4 regions of the Janthinobacterium sp. Mn2066 genome follow, and region 3 is predicted to be linked to each of the others. Evidence: predicted binding sites of a transcription regulator. Region 3 holds the regulator's gene; each other region holds the start of a gene.

Region 1 (4,652 bases), on a different contig from region 3:
CTGGCCGAGCAGCGCTTCCGCGAATACCAGAAGCCGCTCAATGCCGATACGGCCTTCTGGAACGACCTGGCGTACATTGCCCGCAAGCCGCGCCGCACGGAGGCGCAGTACCGCAGTTATATCGCGCAGTTGAACGACGTGCCGCGCTATTTCCGCGAACAGATCGCCAATCTGCGCGCCGGCCTGGCGCGTGGTTTCACGCCGCCGCAAGTCACCCTGGCCGGGCGCGAACAGGCCTTGGCGCAGGTGGCCCAGGCGCTGGATCCGCAAGCGACCTTGTTTTACCAGCCCTTGCGCCAGCTGCCGGCTGCCATGCCGGCGCAGCAGCAGGCGGCCTTGCGGGCCGCCGCCACGCAGGCCATACGCGAGGCCGTCATGCCGGCCTATGCCGAACTGCTGGCCTTCATGCGCGACGTGTACATCCCGGGCGCGAACCAGACCCTGGCGGCCGAGAGCCTGCCGGACGGCAAAGCGTATTACCAGTCGAAGATCACGGAATTTACCACCACCACCCTGAGCGCCGCGCACATCCACGCCATCGGCCTGCAGGAAATGCGCAAGATCCGCGCCGAAATGCAAGCGACGATTGTCCAGACGGGCTTCCAGGGCGACTTTGCCGCCTTTTTGCACTTTCTGCGCAGCGATCCGCAGTTTTATGCGCGCACGCCGGAAGAGCTGCTGATGCGCTCGGCCTGGGTCGCCAAGAAGTTCGACGCCAGGGCGGCGCAGTATTTCGGCTATCTGCCGCGCCAGCGCTTCGCCATCGTTCCCGTGCCCCCCGAGCAGGCGCCCCATTACACCTCGGCCCGCGGCGGCCCCGGCATCTATCTGGTGAATACCTACGACTTGCCGTCGCGGCCCCTGTACAGCATGCCCGCCCTGACCCTGCACGAATCGGCGCCCGGCCACGCGTTCCAGATGCCGATCGCGCTGGAACAGCAGGGGCGGCCAGCTTTCCGCCGCGCCTATATTTCCGCCTATGGAGAAGGCTGGGCCCTGTACTGCGAACGCCTGGGCGCCGAGATGGGCATCTATGAGACTGCCTATGAAACCTTCGGCATGCTGAGTTACCAGGCATGGCGCGCGGCGCGCCTGGTGGTCGATACGGGCATCCATGCGCAAGGCTGGACGCGCGCGCAGGCGCAGGCGTATTTGCACGATAATACGGCGCTGTCGCCGCATGAAATCGAGACGGAAGTCGACCGCTATATCTCGTGGCCGGGCCAGGCACTGTCTTACTACCTGGGCGAAATGGCCATCCTCGAAGGCCGGCGCAAGGCTGAAGCGGCGCTGGGCGAGCATTTCGATATCCGCGCCTTCCACGACACGGTGCTGGAGCTGGGTTCGGTGCCGCTGCCCGTGCTGGCGCGCCGCATCGACCGTTTCATTGCCGCTGGCGGCAAGGGACCTTACCGTGATGCGGTTTTGGCGGCTCCCTGAATCATCCCTCGCCCCTGAGGCGTGGCAAATGCACCAATAGGGTGCGCCTGCCACGCCACGGTGCAGCATTCTCACGGCCCCGCCGCTGATTCCCAGCCATCTCTCTGGCATGCATCCTGCTTAGGCTAGTTTGTTGCTTTGTCATCTAGCGATGGACTTCATGCCCGACTGCTCTACCGCCAGCCTTGCCGTACCGCCTGAGACCAGCGCCCACAGCGCCTGGCAGGCGCGCCTGCACCTGGGCTTTGCGCTGCGGGATGGTGGCGTCAGCCGGCTGGTCGAGCGGCGTCACAGCGGTCCCTTGCGGGTGCAAAAAGCCCTGTACCCGGAAGGCGGCGCCGTGTGCCACGCCATCATCGTCCACCCGCCCGGCGGCGTGGTGGGCGGCGACCAGCTGGCCGTGCAGGCCACCGTGGGCGAGGGCGCCCATGCTTTCCTCACGTCGCCCGGCGCGGCCAAGTGGTACCGCGCCAATGGCCATGTCTCGGGCCAGCACATCGTGCTGCGCGCGGGGACAGGGGCGGCCATCGAGTGGCTGCCGCAAGAAAGCATCTTCTTTGACCAGGCCTGCGTGCGCCTGCGCCATGAGGTCGAGCTGGCGCCGGACGCCTGCTATATCGGCTGCGACATTATTTGCCTGGGCCGCAGCGCTTCGGGCGAATCGTTCACTAGCGGCAGCATCAGCCAGCATACGCAGATACGCCGCGGCGGCAAGCTGCTGTGGTGGGAACAGGGACGGCTGGCGGCGGACGGCCCGCTGATGGCCAGCCCGCTGGGCATGCACGGGTACAGCGTCTGCGCCACCCTGATCGCCGTTGGCGGACCGGTGCCAAACAGCGTGATCGAAGCGCTGCGCGCCATTGCCGTGCCGGACGGCGCGCGCCTGGGCGTGACGCACATCAAAACACTGGTGGCCGTGCGCCTGCTGGGGACCGATAGCGAGGCCGCGCGCCGCGCCATGCTGGCTGCCTGGCAGTTGCTGCGGCCGGCCATCATGGGGCGCGTGGCCGTCGTGCCCCGCATCTGGAATACCTGACAAAAGAAAGACGAACTATGGATCTGAGTCCACGCGAAAAAGACAAGCTGCTCATTTTTACGGCGGCGCTGCTGGCCGAGCGGCGCCTGGCGCGCGGCTTGAAACTGAATTATCCGGAAGCGGTGGCGTTCATCAGCGCGGCCATCATGGAAGGGGCGCGCGATGGCAAGTCGGTAGCGCGGCTGATGTCGGACGGCGCGCAAATGCTGTCGCGCGAGGACGTGATGGAGGGCGTCGCCGAAATGATCCCCGATATCCAGGTGGAGGCGACCTTCCCCGATGGCAGCAAGCTGGTGACCGTGCATCAGCCGATACCGTGATGCTTTGCACGCGTTTGATGTCAACCAAGTCAACAATAAAGGAGCCAGCATGATCCCCGGTGAATATCAATTGGAAGAAGGCGAAATCGGTCTCAATAGTGACCGCGCCACGGCCACGGTGGTGGTGGCCAACCGGGGCGACCGCCCGATCCAGGTCGGCTCGCATTTCCACTTTTTCGAAGTCAATCCGGCGCTGTCCTTCGAGCGCTGGCGCGCCTATGGCATGCGCCTCAATATTGCGGCCGGTACCGCCGTGCGCTTCGAACCGGGCCAGCAGCGCACGGTGGAGCTGGTGGCGCTGGCCGGCGACCGCAAGGTGTACGGCTTCAATGGCCAGGTAATGGGCAAGCTGAAGGAAAAACCGGCCGGGAAGGCTTGAAATGGCCAGCATACCGCGCAGCGCCTATGCCGAAATGTTTGGCCCCACCAAAGGCGACCGCATCCGCCTGGCCGACACGGAACTGTTCATCGAGATCGAGCATGATTACGCCACCTATGGCGAAGAAGTGAAATTTGGCGGCGGCAAGGTGATCCGCGACGGCATGGGGCAGTCGCAGCGCTGCGCCGCCGACGTCATGGACACCGTCATCACCAACGCCGTCATCCTCGACCACTGGGGCATCGTAAAGGCCGATATCGGCTTGAAGAATGGCCTGATCTTCGGTATCGGCAAGGCGGGCAACCCGGACATCCAGCCCGGCGTAACCCTGGTCATCGGCGGCGCCACCGAAATCATCGCCGGCGAAGGCCTGATCGTCACGGCAGGCGGGGTCGACACGCACATCCACTTCATTTGCCCGCAACAGATCGAGGAAGCCCTGATGAGCGGCGTGACCACCATGCTGGGTGGCGGCACGGGGCCGGCCACCGGCACGGCCGCCACCACCTGCACGCCGGGGCCCTGGCACTTGCACGCCATGCTGGCGGCGGCCGATGCGTTTCCGATGAACCTGGGCTTCATGGGCAAGGGCAATGTCAGCCTGCCCGAACCGCTGGAAGAACAGATACGCGCGGGCGCCATCGGCCTGAAGCTGCACGAGGACTGGGGCAGCACGCCGGCCGCCATCGACAACTGCCTGTCGGTTGCCGAGCGCATGGATATCCAGGTGGCGCTGCATAGCGACACCCTGAACGAAGGCGGCTTCCTGGAACATACGCTGGCCGCCTTCAAGGACCGCACCATCCACACTTTTCATACGGAAGGGGCGGGCGGCGGCCATGCGCCCGACATCATCGCCGCCGTGGGCCAATCGAATGTGCTGCCGTCGTCGACCAATCCGACCCGTCCGTTCACCGTCAATACGCTGGACGAGCACCTGGACATGCTGATGGTGTGCCATCACCTGGACCCGGCGATCGCCGAAGACGTGGCCTTTGCCGAATCGCGCATCCGCCGCGAAACCATCGCCGCCGAAGATATCCTGCACGATATCGGCGCCATCTCCATGATGTCGTCAGATTCGCAAGCCATGGGCAGGGTGGGCGAGGTGATCCTGCGCACCTGGCAGACGGCGCACAAGATGAAGGTGCAGCGGGGCCCGCTGGCGCCCGACACGGCCCGCAGCGACAACTTCCGCGCCAAGCGCTACATCGCCAAATACACGATCAATCCGGCCATCACGCATGGCATCTCGCATGTGGTGGGCTCCATCGAAGCGGGCAAGATCGCCGACCTGGTGCTGTGGAAGCCGGCCTTTTTCGGCGTCAAGCCTTCGCTGATTTTAAAGGGCGGCATGATCGCCGCCGCGCAGATGGGTGACCCGAACGCCTCGATTCCCACGCCGCAGCCCGTGCACTACCGCATGATGTTCGGCGCGTTTGGCGGCGGCCTGAAAAAGTCGTTTACCTTTGTCTCG
Region 2 (4,652 bases), on a different contig from region 3:
CTGGTGTATCTGGCGCTGGGCGCCCGGCTGGGCCATAACACCTACAGCGCAGGCGCCTTGCTCGATCCGCCCCTGACCCGCATCGGCCGCAATAGCATCGTCGGCCATGACGCGGTAGTGTTTGCGCATGTGATCGAGGGCGACAGGCTGGAATTGAAGCCGGTGGTGATCGGTGACGGCGTGACCATCGGCGCGCATGCCGTGATCATGGCCGGTGCCCGTATCGGCGATGGCGCCATCATTTCCGTGGGCGCCGTGCTGACCAAGGATAGCGTGGTGGGGGCGGGCGAAATCTGGGGCGGCATGCCGGCGCGCCTGCTGAAAAAAACGGCCGCCGCAAGCGATGCGGCGGCTTCCTGACGCCTCAGCGCATGGTTCAGCTTTTGCGGCGGTTCAGGCATAAGCCCATCAATCCCAGGCCCAGCAAGGCCAGCGTGCCCGGTTCGGCCACCTGCACGGCGCGGGGAAAGATGGTGAGGTCCACGCTGTTGACCGTATTCAAGGTCAAGGTGTAGTTGCCGGCCACCAGGTTGTTGGTGAGGGCCGTGTACGTCCCGCCGCAAGCGGTGCCGATGCCGGTGCCCGTTGGCGCGCCGCAGGCGAGCGGATCATAGGTCAGCAGATTGCCGCTGGTGAGGGTATTGGCGGAAAAATTCATGTTCAGGTCGGCTGCATCGGCCAGTTCCGTGCCGCCCGTAATGCCGGAACCGGCGACGCCGTCCGGTGACCAGTTGAAGACGGTTTGGCCCAGCGCATTGGTAATCGTAAAGCTGACCGACATATTGGCGGTCGAAGACGATCCCGGGCCGGCCAGCGCATCGAGATAGACCTGCATGAAGGGCGCCGCCTGGAAATTGAACAGGATCGTGGCGCCGGGCGCGCCCACCACGAAATTGACGGACAGGCCCGTGTTCGAGCCATTGCGCCCGGACGCGTCGGCGCTGCCCGTATCGAATAAAAAGGCTTCGGCGACGTTGACCGTGTGGGTACTTGTCGCTCCCGGTGGAAATGGTGGAATTTGCGAGCTGACAATCTGTGCATCGCCGCGCGAATAGGCGGCGTTGCCCTGGCCTTGTTGCGTGAAATTGTTTTGTCCCTTGGTGACGGCGCCCAGCGCGGATTGCGGCGCATCGACAAAGCCATTGCCGCCCCGGATCACGCTGCTGCCATTGAGCGTGGCCGTCGAGCGTGAAATGTCGGTGTTGCCCGCGACGGAGATGACGCCGGTGGGATTGGTGATGGTGAGGCCAAAAATATTATTGTAGGAATAGCCGTAGGCGGAGGCTTGCGCGCCGCCGCTGGCGCTGGCCATGATGAGGCCACTGAGGGCGATGGGAAGCAGGGCGCGGGAAAGATAGCTCATGTGAAATCCTCGTCGAGTAAGTTGCTCAGGTGGCTGTTGCCGCCGTGGTGGGGGGGCTACCATGCTGAATGAGCAATTTTCTTGCCAGAAGATATTTGTTCTTTTAAATCAATGATTTACAAAATGCAAGGCTCCATTTCCCGGGTGCCCGGGCGTGCACATGTAAAGAATGCCGACAAGCCCCTGTTGATACGGAGCGTAGGCGAGGCGTGGTGCGTGCCCCGTCCCTGTTCCCTGGTGTTTTTCAAACGGTGATCTTGCGGCGGCGGGCATAGCACAGGCCCGCCAGGCCCAGGCCCAGCAAGGCGAGGGTGCCCGGTTCCGGCACGGCCAGCACCTTGACCAGGTCGACGCTTTCCACGGCATTCAGGGTCAGGGTATAGCTGCCGGCGAGCAGCGGATTGGTCAGTGCCGCATAAAAGCTGCCGCACGCCGTGCCCACGCCGGTGCCTGTGGGCGTGCCGCAGCCCATGGGATCATAGGTGGCCAAGTTGCCACGCGTCAGGAAATTGGTCGATAAATTGGTATTCAGGTCGGCGCCATCGGCCGTTTCCGTGCCCCCCATGATGCCGGAGCCGACCACGCCATCGGGCGCCCAGTTGAACATGGTGTTGCCGGCTGCATCGGTAATGGTGAAGGAAAACACCAGGTTGGCGGTGGAGGAAGAGCCTATGCCGATATCGCTGTTCAGGAAGACCTGCATGAACGGATGGGCCTGGAAATTGAAAGACAAGGTAGCGCTGGGTGAACCGACCACGAAGTTGACGGAGAATCCCGTATTCGAGCCGTTGCGGCCCGATGCGTCAGCCGAACCGGCGCTATCGAGGTGGGCTTCAGCCACGTTGACGGCTTGCGTACTGGCCGCGCCCGGAGGGAAGGAGGGAAACTGGGTGCTGACGATTTGCGAATCGCCGCGCGAATACGTGCCGCTCGCTCCCTGCTGCGTAAAATCGTTTTCTCCCTTGGTGACGGCACCCAGGGCTGCTTGTGGCGTATCGACGATGCCGGAACCGCCCTGGATGACGCTCGCGCCGTTCAAGGTGGCCGTGCCGCGCGAGATATTGCTGCTGCTGGCGACCGTGATGGAACCGGTGGGATTGGTGATGACCAGCCCAAAGATATTGTCGTAGGAATAGCCGTAGGCGCCTGCCTGGGCGTTGCCGGCGGCGCACAGCATGGCCAGCGCAGCTGCCGCCGGGAGAAGTTTGAGTTGAGCCAGTTTCATTTGGAATACCTCGTGGTGTTTGCTTGCCGTTTAAAAGAGTCTGAGCCCTGTCCTTGGGTGGGACAGCTGTCCATGCAGTCGCTAAAGCGGCTTTCATGCCAGTACTGCCAGTGCCTTGTAAATCAGGCACTTGGGTCGGTTTTATTGATTTTCAGCAGGTATGAAGCGCATGCCTGTAAAGAAAGCCGACGCGCATAAAAAAGGCGAGGAAGCCCTCGCCCGTCGCCCCGCGCAAGCTGCTGTCAGGCCGTGAGTTTGCGGCGGCTGGAATAGCACAGGCCGGCAAGACCGAGGCCCAGCAAGGCCAGGGTGCCTGGTTCTGGCATGGGCGCCACTTTCACCAGATCGACGCTTTCCACCGCGTTCAGGGTCAAGGTGTAGTTGCCGGCTACCAGGGTATTGGTCAGGGCCGCAAAGGTCCCGCCGCACGCCGTGCCCACGCCCGTTCCCGTGGGCGCGCCGCAGCCTGTCGGGTCATAGGTGAACAGATTGCCGCGGGTCAGGAAGTTGGTCGACAGATTGGTATTCAGGTTGGCGCCGTCGGCCGTTTCCGTACCACCCGTGATGCCGGAGCCGAGCAGGCCATCGGGCGCCCAGTTGAACACGGTGATGCCGGCCGCATTGGTGATGCTGAAAGTCACCACCAGGTTGGCCGTGGCCGATGAGCCGGGACCGACGTCGCCGTTCAGGAAGACTTGCATGAACGGGTTGGCCAGGAAATTGAAGGCCAGGGTGGCCGTCGGCGAACCGACCACGAAGTTGACGGAAAAGCCCGTGGTGGAACCATTGCGGCCCGAGGCGTCGGCCGTGCCGGGGCTGTCGAGATGCGCTTCGGCCACGTTGACCGCCTGCGTGGTCGTGGCGCCCGGCGGGAAGGGCGGGAACTGGGTGCTGACGATTTGCGCATCGCCGCGTGCGTAGGTGCCGTTCGGCCCCTGTTGCGTGAAGTCGTTCTCGCCCTTGGTGACGGCGCCCAGGGCCGCTTGCGGCGAGTCGAGTATGCCGGAACCGCCGTTGATGATGCTGGTGCCGTTCAAGGTGGAGGTACTGCGCGAGATATTGGTGGTGCTGGCCACCGTGACGATCCCCGTTGGATTGGTGATGGTCAGGCCGAAGATGTTGTCGTAGGAATAGCCGTAGGCGCCTGCCTGGGCGCTGCCGGCGGCGCACAGCATGGCCAGCGCCGCCGCTGCCGGAAGAAGTTTCAGTTGAGACAGTTTCATTTTGCTTACCTCATTCATCTGCTTGCTGGTGGAAGAAAGTCTGACCCGGATCCTGTGCGCAAATGCGCATGCGGGAGTTAAAGCGACTTCCATGCCAAGGCTTGCATGGCCTTGTAAATCAAGGACTTGAAGGAGGAATATTGATTTTAGGCAGGTATTGCGCACGACGCTGTAAGAAAAGCCGACGCGCTGTGGCAGGCTAGGACGTCAGCAGTGCGTGCATGCGCGCTTGCAAGCGTTGTGCGGGGGCATATTCGTGGAAGGCGGCTGCCAGCTGCCGCGCAGCGTGCCTGGCCCGGGCGCTGTCGAGCAGGCGGGTGGCGGCATGGCGCAGCGCCGCCTCGCGCAAGCGGTCGGCGCGCAGCAGCAGTCCGGCGCCGGCGTGGGCAATGGCGTGCATGTTCAGGAATTGATCGAGATTGCCGGCGATGCCGATCACGGGCACGCCCGCCGTCAGCGCTTGCTGGCTGGTGGGACTGCCGCCATTGCAGATGACCAGGCTGGCGCGCCGTGCGGCGGCGTCGCCGGGCAGGAAGGGCGCCACGAAAGCATTGGGCGGCACGGACGACAGCTCGATAGTGCCGGCGGTGGCGGCCAGCACCGTCACAGGCAGCGGCGCCAGCGCGCGCAGCACGCGCGGCAGCAGCTGCCCCTGGCCCGAGCTGCCCAGGGTGACGTAGACGATAGGGCGCCCGCTAGCCAGTTCAGGGTGCTGCCACCAGTCGGGTGCAACGAGCGGCGGCGCCCAGGTGATGGGGCCCAGGTAGCCATGGTTACCGGGCATGGCGTGTGGTGGAAACAGTTGCGGGATATCGGCGTACAGGGTCTGGTCGGCATCCGT
Region 3 (4,652 bases):
GTCGGCTTTGCCGTCAGCGTGCCGAACGGGCGCCCGGAAGCGCAGGCGCTGTCGCATCACCTGACGCAGGCCGGCGGCGGCAAGGGGGCGGTGCGCGAAATTTGCGAATTCCTGCTGCGTGCCCAGGGTAACTACGAGCGCGTCATGGCGCCGTTCCTGGAGTAAGGCCTTGGCAAGCAGCATCATCATGGAAAGTGTCTTACTATGAGCAAGTCGGGAGGCGCCCATCGCTGGCGCATGACGTGGACCGTGCTGGGCGCGGTCGTGTTTGCGCTCGGCAGCTTTTGGCTGCTGGAGTTGATGAACCGGAATAGCCAGGAAATCAATGCCAGCAAGCAGGTGAATGAGCCCGACTATTTCGTCACCAATTTCAGCGTGGTACGCATGGATTTGCAGGGGAAACCCAGCTATATCGTATCGGGTACCAAGCTCACGCATTACCCGGCCGATGATTCGTCCGATATCGACCATCCTTTCGTGCGCAAGATCAGCCCGGACCTGCCGCCGCTGAATATGAATGCCGAACTGGCCCATATCGACCAAGGCAATACGCGGCTGCAGTTGTACCGCAATGTGGTGATCGACCGGGTGGCCAGTCCCAAGGTGCAGAACATGACGCTCAAGACCGAGGCCTTGACGGTCTTTCCCGATGAGGAACGGATGGAAACGGCCGTGCCGGTCGATATGCTGCTGGGAACTTCACATGTCACGGGCGTGGGCATGAAGGCCAATAACGCGACCGGCGTGGTGGACGTGGAGCAGAACCTGCGCATCGTCTATCCGCCAGCGCCGCGCAAGGGCGCGGCAGCAAAATGACAGTATGCAAATAAGGAAATCATAAAATGAAAAAAATCTTGCTGTTGACCTTGTTGTCGACCGTATGTTCGCTGGGTCTGATCGGTGCGGCGCGTGCCGAAAAGGCCGATTCCGAAAAGGAAGCCGTGATCACCGCCGAGCGTGGCCACGTGGATGATGTCAAGCAGGTGCGCACCCTGACGGGCAATGTGGTGCTGGTCAAGGGCACCCTGACCATGAAAGCAGGCCGCGCCCAGATCACGGAAGATGCGCAGGGCTACCAATTCATCATTTTCTGGGCGGAAGCGGGCAAGCTGGCCACCTTCCGCCAGAAGCGCGATGGCGAAGGCGATTTGTGGGTGGAGGGCGAGGCCGAACGCGTGGAATACAATAACAAGACGGAAGTGGTGAAGCTGTTCTCGAAAGCCAAGCTGACGCGCCTGGAAGGCACGAAGCCGACCGACGTCGTCAACGGCGCCTTCATTTCTTATGACAGCCGCAAAGAAGAATTCCAGATGGAAAATACGGAGAGTGGCAATAACACGCCGGGCGGCGGTAGCGTGCGCATGGTGATCCAGCCGAAAAACAAGGCGCCTGCTGCGTCTACGCCGGCGGCATCGGCCCCGGCCACGCCTGCGCCAGGAAAGAAATAATGGAAAATATACGCTGCGGCAGCACCCTGATCGTGAAAGGGCTGCAAAAAACCTATGGCAAGCGCCAGGTCGTGCATGATGTCTCGCTGCAAGTCGAATGCGGCGAAGTGGTCGGCTTGCTGGGCCCCAACGGCGCCGGCAAGACCACCTCGTTCTATATGATCGTCGGCCTGGTGCCGTCGGACGGCGGCACCATCGATATCAGCGGCGTGGACATTTCCAGCCTGCCGATTCATCGCCGCGCGCAGATGGGCTTGTCGTATCTGCCGCAGGAAGCGTCGGTGTTCCGCAAGCTGACGGTGGAAGACAATATCCGCGCCGTGCTGGAAATCCAGACCGTCGAAGGCCGTCCCTTGAAAAAGGCGGAAATCGAAGAACGCCTGAATACCTTGCTGGCCGACTTGCAGATTGAAAAGCTGCGCGAAAACCCGGCCCTGTCACTATCCGGTGGCGAGCGCCGCCGGGTGGAAATTGCCCGCGCGCTGGCCACCGATCCCCGCTTCGTGCTGCTCGACGAACCGTTTGCCGGCGTCGACCCGATCGCCGTGATCGAGATCCAGCGCATCGTGCGTTTCTTGAAGGAGCGCAATATCGGCGTGCTGATCACCGATCATAATGTGCGCGAAACGCTGGGTATTTGCGACCGCGCCTACATCATCAACCAGGGTTCGGTGCTGGCGTCGGGACGTCCCGATGACATCATCGCCAACGAGTCGGTACGCCGGGTCTATCTGGGCGAACACTTCCGTATGTGAGCCAATGAAACAATCATTGCAGCTGCGCACTTCGCAGCACTTGGCATTGACGCCGCAGTTGCAACAATCGATACGCCTGTTGCAACTGTCCACACTGGAATTGCACCAAGAGCTGGAACAACTGCTGACGGATAACCCGCTGCTTGAGCGTCTCGACGATCCGCTCGATCGTTCGCTGCGCCTGCTGTCCGACGGCGCCTTGAGCTCCACCGCCGCGCCGGCCGAAGCGCCGCCCCAGCCACCGAGCCAGGAAACACCGGCAGCGCCGGCCGAGGCCGATGGCTATGAGGGCGATGCGGGCGAAGCCACGGCGGCGCCGGACACGGGCGACAGTGACTGGAGCGAAGCGAGCCGGGGCAGGGCGCCCGAGGACGACGATGCGCGTCCGCAACTCGAAGCCCATCACTGCACCTTGCGCGAGCACCTGATGGAACAGATGCGCGTGACGGTGCTGGAATTGCGCGACCGCGCGCTGGTTGAGCTGATCATCGACGCGCTCGACGACAATGGCTACCTGGACGAGTCGCTCGACGATATCCTGGCGCGCCTGCCGGAAGAGCTCGACATCGACGCCGATGAGCTGCGCACGGCCCTGGTGCTGCTGCAAAGTTTCGATCCGCCGGGCGTGGGGGCGCGCAATGCCGCCGAATGCCTGGCCCTGCAAATCCGCCGCCTGCCAAATATTGCCCTGGTAACAAGACGCATGGCCTTGGCCATCGTCGAAAAACACCTGGCCTGGTTTGCCCAGCGCGACTTCAACAAACTGAAAAAAGCCCTCAATTGCGACGAGGAAGACTTGCGTGAAGCACAAGCAGTGATTCGCCAGTGCAACCCGCATCCGGGCGCCGTGTTTGCCTCCGACGTGTCTGATTATGTGGTGCCGGACGTGGTGGTCAAGCGCGGCCGCAATGGCTGGCAAGTGACTTTGAACAACGATGTCATGCCGCGCCTGCGGGTCAACGCCATGTATGCGAACCTGCTCAAGCAGGGCAAGGGCGAGGGCGCGATGGGCGTACAGTTGCAGGAAGCCAAGTGGCTGATCAAGAATATGCGCCAGCGTTTCGATACGATACTGCGCGTGGCGCAAGCGATAGTAGAACGACAAAAGAATTTTTTCTCGCACGGCGCCGTCGCCATGCGCCCCCTTGTGCTCCGCGAAATAGCTGATACACTGGGTTTACACGAGAGTACTATCTCGCGGGTAACAACCCAAAAGTACATGCTGACCCCGCATGGCATGTTTGAGTTGAAATATTTTTTTGGTAGCCATGTCGCCACCGAAGCGGGGGGCGAGGCATCGTCAACGGCGATACGGGCACTGATCGTGCAACTGACAGGAGCAGAAGACACAAAAAATCCTTTATCCGACAGTAAGATTGCGGACATGCTGGGGGAACAGGGCATGGTGATTGCGCGACGTACTGTTGCCAAATACCGGGAAGCGTTGAAAATTCCGCCAGTGAGCCTGCGTAAGTCTTTGTAGTTTTTTCGGTTCCTCTACGGGTCGGATACGATGGACTCCGCACGAACCTGATCATCTTTAGGAGTGTGTATGAATCTCACCATCAGCGGACATCATCTTGAAGTGACACCAGCCATCCGTGAATACGTACAAACGAAACTGGAGCGTGTGAAACGTCATTTCGATCAAGTTATCGATATTGCCGTGATTCTGACCGTCGACAACCTCAAAGAGAAAGCAAAACGTCAAAAGGCCGAAGTCAATTTGCGTCTGAGCGGCAAGACCGTGTATGTGGAAAGCCTGGCGCAAGACCTGTACGCCGCCATCGATACCCTGATCGACAAGCTGGACCGGCAGGTGATGAAATACAAAACCAAAGTGCAAGGGCACGGTAAAGAGGCGATCAAGCATCTGCCAGACAACACAGAAGAAGCCGCTATCGCCGTGTAAGGCCAGCCGCTTCCCACCGTTGTGATCAAAACTAAGGGCGCATATGCGCCCTTTTTTGCGCCTGTTTTTTGCGTTTATTTATTTCTCAGGTGCGTTCCCGATGACGCAATACCACCCGTTCACTCGCACTGAAATACTGCGCCAGACGCTCTGCCATGTAGACGGAACGGTGTTGTCCCCCTGTGCAACCGAGGGCCACGGTCAGGTAGCTGCGGTTGTCGGACTTGAAGGACGGCAACCACTTTTCGATAAAGGCGCGTATGTCGCCCAGCAATTCAATCGCGCTGGGCTGGGCGTCGAGGAAGGCGATCACGGGTCCATCGCGGCCATCGAGCGGGCGCAGGCTCAGGTCATAATAGGGATTGGGCAAGGCCCGCACGTCGAAGACGAAATCGGCGTCGAGCGGCACGCCCAGCTTGAAGGCAAACGATTCGAAAAACAGGGTCAGCGGCGCGCGTTCGGAAGCGACGATATCCTTGATCCAGGCGCGCAGCTTGTTCGCGCTCAATTCGGACGTATCGATCAGGTGACCGAGCT
Region 4 (4,652 bases), on a different contig from region 3:
TGATCTCGCCGATCATCACGGGCTTGTGCAGATGGTGGTTGCTGGCGTCCATGCTCAGGGTAAAGCCGGACGGCGCCTTGAAGCTCTGGCCCGCCATGGCGGCGATCACCTTGTCGGTATCGGTCGACTTGGCTTTCTCGACGGCTTGCGCCCACAGGTGGATGCCGACATAGGTCGCTTCCATCGGATCGTTGGTCACGACCGAGCCTGCATTGGGCAGCTTTTGCGCGACCGCATACGCCTTCCACTGCTTGATGAAGGCCGCGTTGACGGGGTTCTTGAGAGACTCGAAATAATTCCAGGCCGCCAGATGGCCCAGCAAGGGCTTGGTATCGATGCCGCGCAATTCTTCCTCGCCCACCGAAAACGCCACCACGGGCACATCGGTCGCCTTCAAGCCTGCATTGCCCAGCTCCTTGTAGAACGGCACGTTGGAATCGCCATTGATGGTGGAAATCACGGCCGTCTTGCCGCCGGCGGCAAACTTCTTGATATTGGCGACGATGGTTTGATAATCGGCGTGGCCGAATGGGGTGTAGACCTCGCTGATATCGCTATCCTTGACACCCTTGCTTTTCAAATAAGCGCGCAGGATCTTGTTGGTGGTGCGCGGATACACATAATCCGTGCCCAGCAACACAAAACGCTTGGCGCCGCCGCCATCCTTGCTCATCAGGTATTCGACGGCCGGGATCGCCTGCTGGTTCGGCGCGGCGCCCGTATAAAACACGTTTTTCTCCAGCTCTTCGCCCTCGTATTGCACCGGATAAAACAGCAGGCTGTTGAGTTCCTTAAAAACGGGCAAGACCGATTTGCGCGACACCGAAGTCCAGCAGCCAAACACCACGGCTACCTTATCTTGCGCCACCAGCTGGCGCGCCTTTTCCGCAAACAGCGGCCAGTTAGACGCAGGATCGACCACCACCGGTTCCAGCTTCCGGCCCAACACGCCACCCTTGGCATTGATCTCGGCGATCGTCATCAGGGCCACGTCTTTCAGCGACGTTTCGGAAATCGCCATGGTGCCCGACAAGGAGTGCAAGATGCCCACCTTGATCGTCTCGGCAGCCCAGGCCGACTGCATGAATGTGGACGTGGACAAGGCCAGTGCGCCTGCTGCTACCGCTTTCAGGATGATGCGTCGTGACATGTGAACCCCTTTTTATTGGAACCGCGAGTGTCGAGTAAGGCATACATCCTTGCTAAAGCAGAATGCATGCCAGCACCGCCATCCCTGGGACAAGGTGAACAACGCCACTGTTTGGTGCGATGGCAAGCCGCGCGCACGAAAAAAAACCTGGCTGCACAAGGACTGTGCAGACAGGTTTTTATGCAGCCATGGCAGGCTGATTACTTGCGCGGACTCCCCCGCAACCTGCGCCAGCCCTTGCGTCCCAGCGGAAACAGCAGCACGAACGCGATCAGCCACGGCAGCATATAGGCCAGCGCCGTGATGGCGTTGGCCATGCCTTCCGACAGGTTATCGGTGAAATTGCCCAGCGCGCGCCTGACGGGCGTCCAGAACGATTGCTTGCCTTCTGCGCTGATGGCCACGTTCAGCAAGTCCGTATCGATGCGCTGCATCAACAGCGCATCGGCCGCCGTGGCCTGCTCCAGTTCCGCCTGCACGGTGGCCAGCTCTTTCGTCACCTTGATCAGGGCGTCCACATCCTTGCCCGATCGCTGTTCCAGCTCCTGCAGCTGGGCCTGGTACTGGCGCAGCATCTCCAGGCGCTTGCGGCTGTCGAGCACGGGACGGCCCAGGTCTTCCACCTTGGTGCCCTGGCTGGTGACTTCGCCCTCCTTGCCGAGCAGCGCCATCATCTTTTTGACGCCGGCCGGCCTGGCCCGCATGCTGAGGCGTGCATGCACATAGCGCCCGCTGGCGATGCTGGAATCGAGCAGCAGACAGCCGTTTTCCGTATCGGCCTTGCAGGCAGCGATGACTTTTTGATACAAAGGCGATATCTGCGCTTCACTCGTCGCCACCTCGATACTGTGCTCATAGGCAAGGAATGCATTGTCCTTGCGCTCATCGATCACCCGCGTTTCCACCGCCTGATACGGGCCGGACTTGCTGCTGCAAGCCGACAATAACAAGGTGACGGCGACCGCTAAAACAATTTTCCGCATTTCCACTCTCTTTGATTTTTATAAAGGCAATATGTGCATGGCAAACATATGGAAATGCCAAGCACCGATTTTAGTCGAAACAATAGAAAACCCATCGTTTCCTTGCGAAAAAACAAAAAGAATGAACGCCAGGCCAGGGTTACCCGAGGGGCGGCGACTTTGGCGCCAGCGCTGTAGCTGGTATCATGCGGGCAACGCCAGCCGGCCAACACGGTCCGGCCCATGCAAGACCTTGCGAAGCGGCCCCGCCCCAGGCGCGCCGCCGACGCCTCCCTACAGATCAGAGAAACGAGTATCCCATGAACGCATCATCGTCCCATCCGTCATTCTGGCGCCGAGTCCCGCTGGCCTTCGGCGCCTTCTTCAGCACCCTGTCCGACGCCGCCTATGCGGCCCGCGTGGAAAAACTGGCACTGCCTGAAGTTGCCCCAGTTGCGCCAGTTGCTCCGGTAACGCCGGCACCTGCCCCAGTCGCAGCGCCCGTCATATTAAAAGAAGCCACGCCGGACGCCGCCCTGCAATTGCTGGCCCTGCTGCAACGCGAAGCGCGCCTGATCGACTTTACGCAAGAAAACCTGGGCAGCCATGCCGACGCCGACATCGGCGCGGCGGCCCGCGTGGTGCACGAAGGCTGCGCCAAGGTCATGCGCGAATACTTCACCATCGAAGCCGTGCGCCAGGAAGCCGAGGGCAGCCGCATCGTCCTGAACGAAGGTTTTGACTCGGCCAGCGTGCGCCTGACGGGCAACGTAGTCGGTTCGGCCCCGTTCAAGGGGACATTGAGCCATCGCGGCTGGCGCGCGTCCAGCGTGCGCCTGCCAAAACTGAGCGAGCAGCACGATGCAGCCATTTTGGCGCCAGCCGAGGTGGAACTGTGAGCGAGTCCGTGAACACCAACAACGCCCGTTATGCCATCGGCATCGACCTGGGCACCACCCACAGCGCCCTGTCGTATGTGAATTTACAAGAGAGCGATGGCGAAAAGTCCAGTCACGGCGTGCTGAAAGTGCCACAACTGTCGGCGCCAGGCACGGTAGAAGAACTGCCGCTGCTGCCATCGTTCGTCTACCTGCCGCACGCCGATGAAGTGGCCGCTGGCGACCTGGCCCTGCCGTGGGTTACGCAAGAAGCGGACGCGCCTTTCGTGGTCGGTGAAATGGCCCGCAGCCGTGGCGCTACCACGCCGATCCGCCTGGTATCGAGCGCCAAGAGCTGGCTGTGCCACCCTGGCGTGGACCGCCGCGCAGCCATTTTGCCCAGCGATGCGCCGGCAGAAGTGGCCCGCATTTCGCCGATCACGGCCGCCACGCGCTACCTGACGCACTTGCGCCAGGCCTGGGACAACGCCCACCCGCAAGCGCCGTTTGCCGAGCAGGAAATCACCGTCACGATACCCGCCTCGTTCGACCCTGCCGCGCGCGAACTGACCATGGAGGCGGCGCAAGCGGCTGGCTACACCGGCTTGACCCTGCTGGAAGAGCCGCAAGCGGCCCTGTACAGCTGGATCCAGACCAGCGAAGGCCGCTGGCGCAAGGACGTCAAGCCGGGCGACATCATTCTGGTGGTCGACGTGGGCGGCGGCACCAGCGACTTTTCGCTGATCGCCGTGCTCGAGCGCGACGGCGTGCTGGAACCGCATCGCGTGGCCGTGGGCGAACATATCCTGCTGGGCGGCGACAATATGGACCTGGCGCTGGCCCACCTGGTGGCCCGCAAGCTGGCGGCCAATGGCACCCAGCTCGACGCCTGGCAAATGCGCGCGCTCACTTATGGCTGCCGCAGCGCCAAGGAAAGCCTGCTGGCCGACAGCGGCCTGGAAACGGCGCCCATCGTCGTGCCGAGCCGTGGTTCTAAACTGATCGGCGGCTCGATCCGCACCGAACTGACGCGGACCGAAGTATCGACCTTTATCCTCGACGGCTTCTTCCCGCAGGTGGAAGCATCGAGCCGCCCTGCCGTGCGCACGCGCGCCGGCCTGACGCAACTGGGCTTGCCGTACGCGCAGGACGCGGCCATCACGCGCCACCTGGCCGCCTTTTTGGGCCGGCAAGTGGCGGCAACCAGTGAGCTGGAAGGCTTCGCAGGACGCCAGGCGCAAGACGCCACCTTCTTGCATCCGACGGCCGTGCTGTTCAACGGCGGCGTCTTCAAGTCCGACCTGCTGGTGCAGCGCATCATGTCCACCGTCAATGACTGGCTGTACATGGAAGGCGCAGAACCGGCCCGCATGCTGGCTGGCGCCGACCTGGACCTGGCGGTGGCGCGCGGCGCAGCCTATTACAGCTACGTGCGTCGTGGCCATGGCGTGCGCATCCGCGGCGGCACGGCCAGCTCCTTCTATGTGGCGATCGAATCGGCCATGCCGGCCATCCCCGGCATGGAACCGCCGATCCAGGCCCTGTGCGTGGCGCCGTTCGGCATGGAAGAAGGCAGCGAACTGGAACTGCCGGGCCAGCAATTCGGCCTGGTGGTCGGTGAACCCGTGCACTTCCGCTTCTTCGCCTCGTCCACCCGCCGCA

The links. The regulator sigma-54, encoded in region 3, starts transcription at its own class of promoters, with help from an activator protein. The targets are predictions, from matches to a motif close to TGGCANGNAANCTGCTTT.
Region 1: the regulator sigma-54 is predicted to act here: its motif matches at 1,546-1,563, upstream of ACL9RI_RS03535 (urease accessory protein UreD).
Region 2: the regulator sigma-54 is predicted to act here: its motif matches at 3,891-3,908, upstream of ACL9RI_RS08670 (EDSAP-1 family PEP-CTERM protein).
Region 4: the regulator sigma-54 is predicted to act here: its motif matches at 1,205-1,222, upstream of urtA (urea ABC transporter substrate-binding protein).

The regions. Positions count from the first base shown of each region.
Region 1 is NZ_JBMOUF010000002.1:52,105-56,756, forward strand. It holds gene ACL9RI_RS03530 (DUF885 domain-containing protein) at 1-1,440, shown strand, start outside; gene ACL9RI_RS03535 (urease accessory protein UreD) at 1,601-2,476, shown strand; gene ACL9RI_RS03540 (urease subunit gamma) at 2,494-2,796, shown strand; gene ACL9RI_RS03545 (urease subunit beta) at 2,846-3,175, shown strand; gene ureC (urease subunit alpha) at 3,177-4,652, shown strand, end outside.
Region 2 is NZ_JBMOUF010000004.1:37,503-42,154, reverse strand. It holds gene ACL9RI_RS08685 (acyltransferase) at 1-360, shown strand, start outside; gene ACL9RI_RS08680 (EDSAP-1 family PEP-CTERM protein) at 377-1,363, opposite strand; gene ACL9RI_RS08675 (EDSAP-1 family PEP-CTERM protein) at 1,608-2,588, opposite strand; gene ACL9RI_RS08670 (EDSAP-1 family PEP-CTERM protein) at 2,831-3,811, opposite strand; gene ACL9RI_RS08665 (nucleotide disphospho-sugar-binding domain-containing protein) at 4,011-4,652, opposite strand, start outside.
Region 3 is NZ_JBMOUF010000006.1:182,420-187,071, reverse strand. It holds gene ACL9RI_RS13380 (KdsC family phosphatase) at 1-165, shown strand, start outside; gene lptC (LPS export ABC transporter periplasmic protein LptC) at 205-816, shown strand; gene lptA (lipopolysaccharide transport periplasmic protein LptA) at 843-1,448, shown strand; gene lptB (LPS export ABC transporter ATP-binding protein) at 1,448-2,203, shown strand; gene ACL9RI_RS13360 (RNA polymerase factor sigma-54) at 2,208-3,686, shown strand; gene hpf (ribosome hibernation-promoting factor, HPF/YfiA family) at 3,756-4,115, shown strand; gene rapZ (RNase adapter RapZ) at 4,201-4,652, opposite strand, start outside.
Region 4 is NZ_JBMOUF010000002.1:608,649-613,300, reverse strand. It holds gene urtA (urea ABC transporter substrate-binding protein) at 1-1,150, opposite strand, end outside; gene ACL9RI_RS06050 (DUF4349 domain-containing protein) at 1,351-2,133, opposite strand; gene ACL9RI_RS06045 (DUF2760 domain-containing protein) at 2,433-3,011, shown strand; gene ACL9RI_RS06040 (Hsp70 family protein) at 3,020-4,652, shown strand, end outside.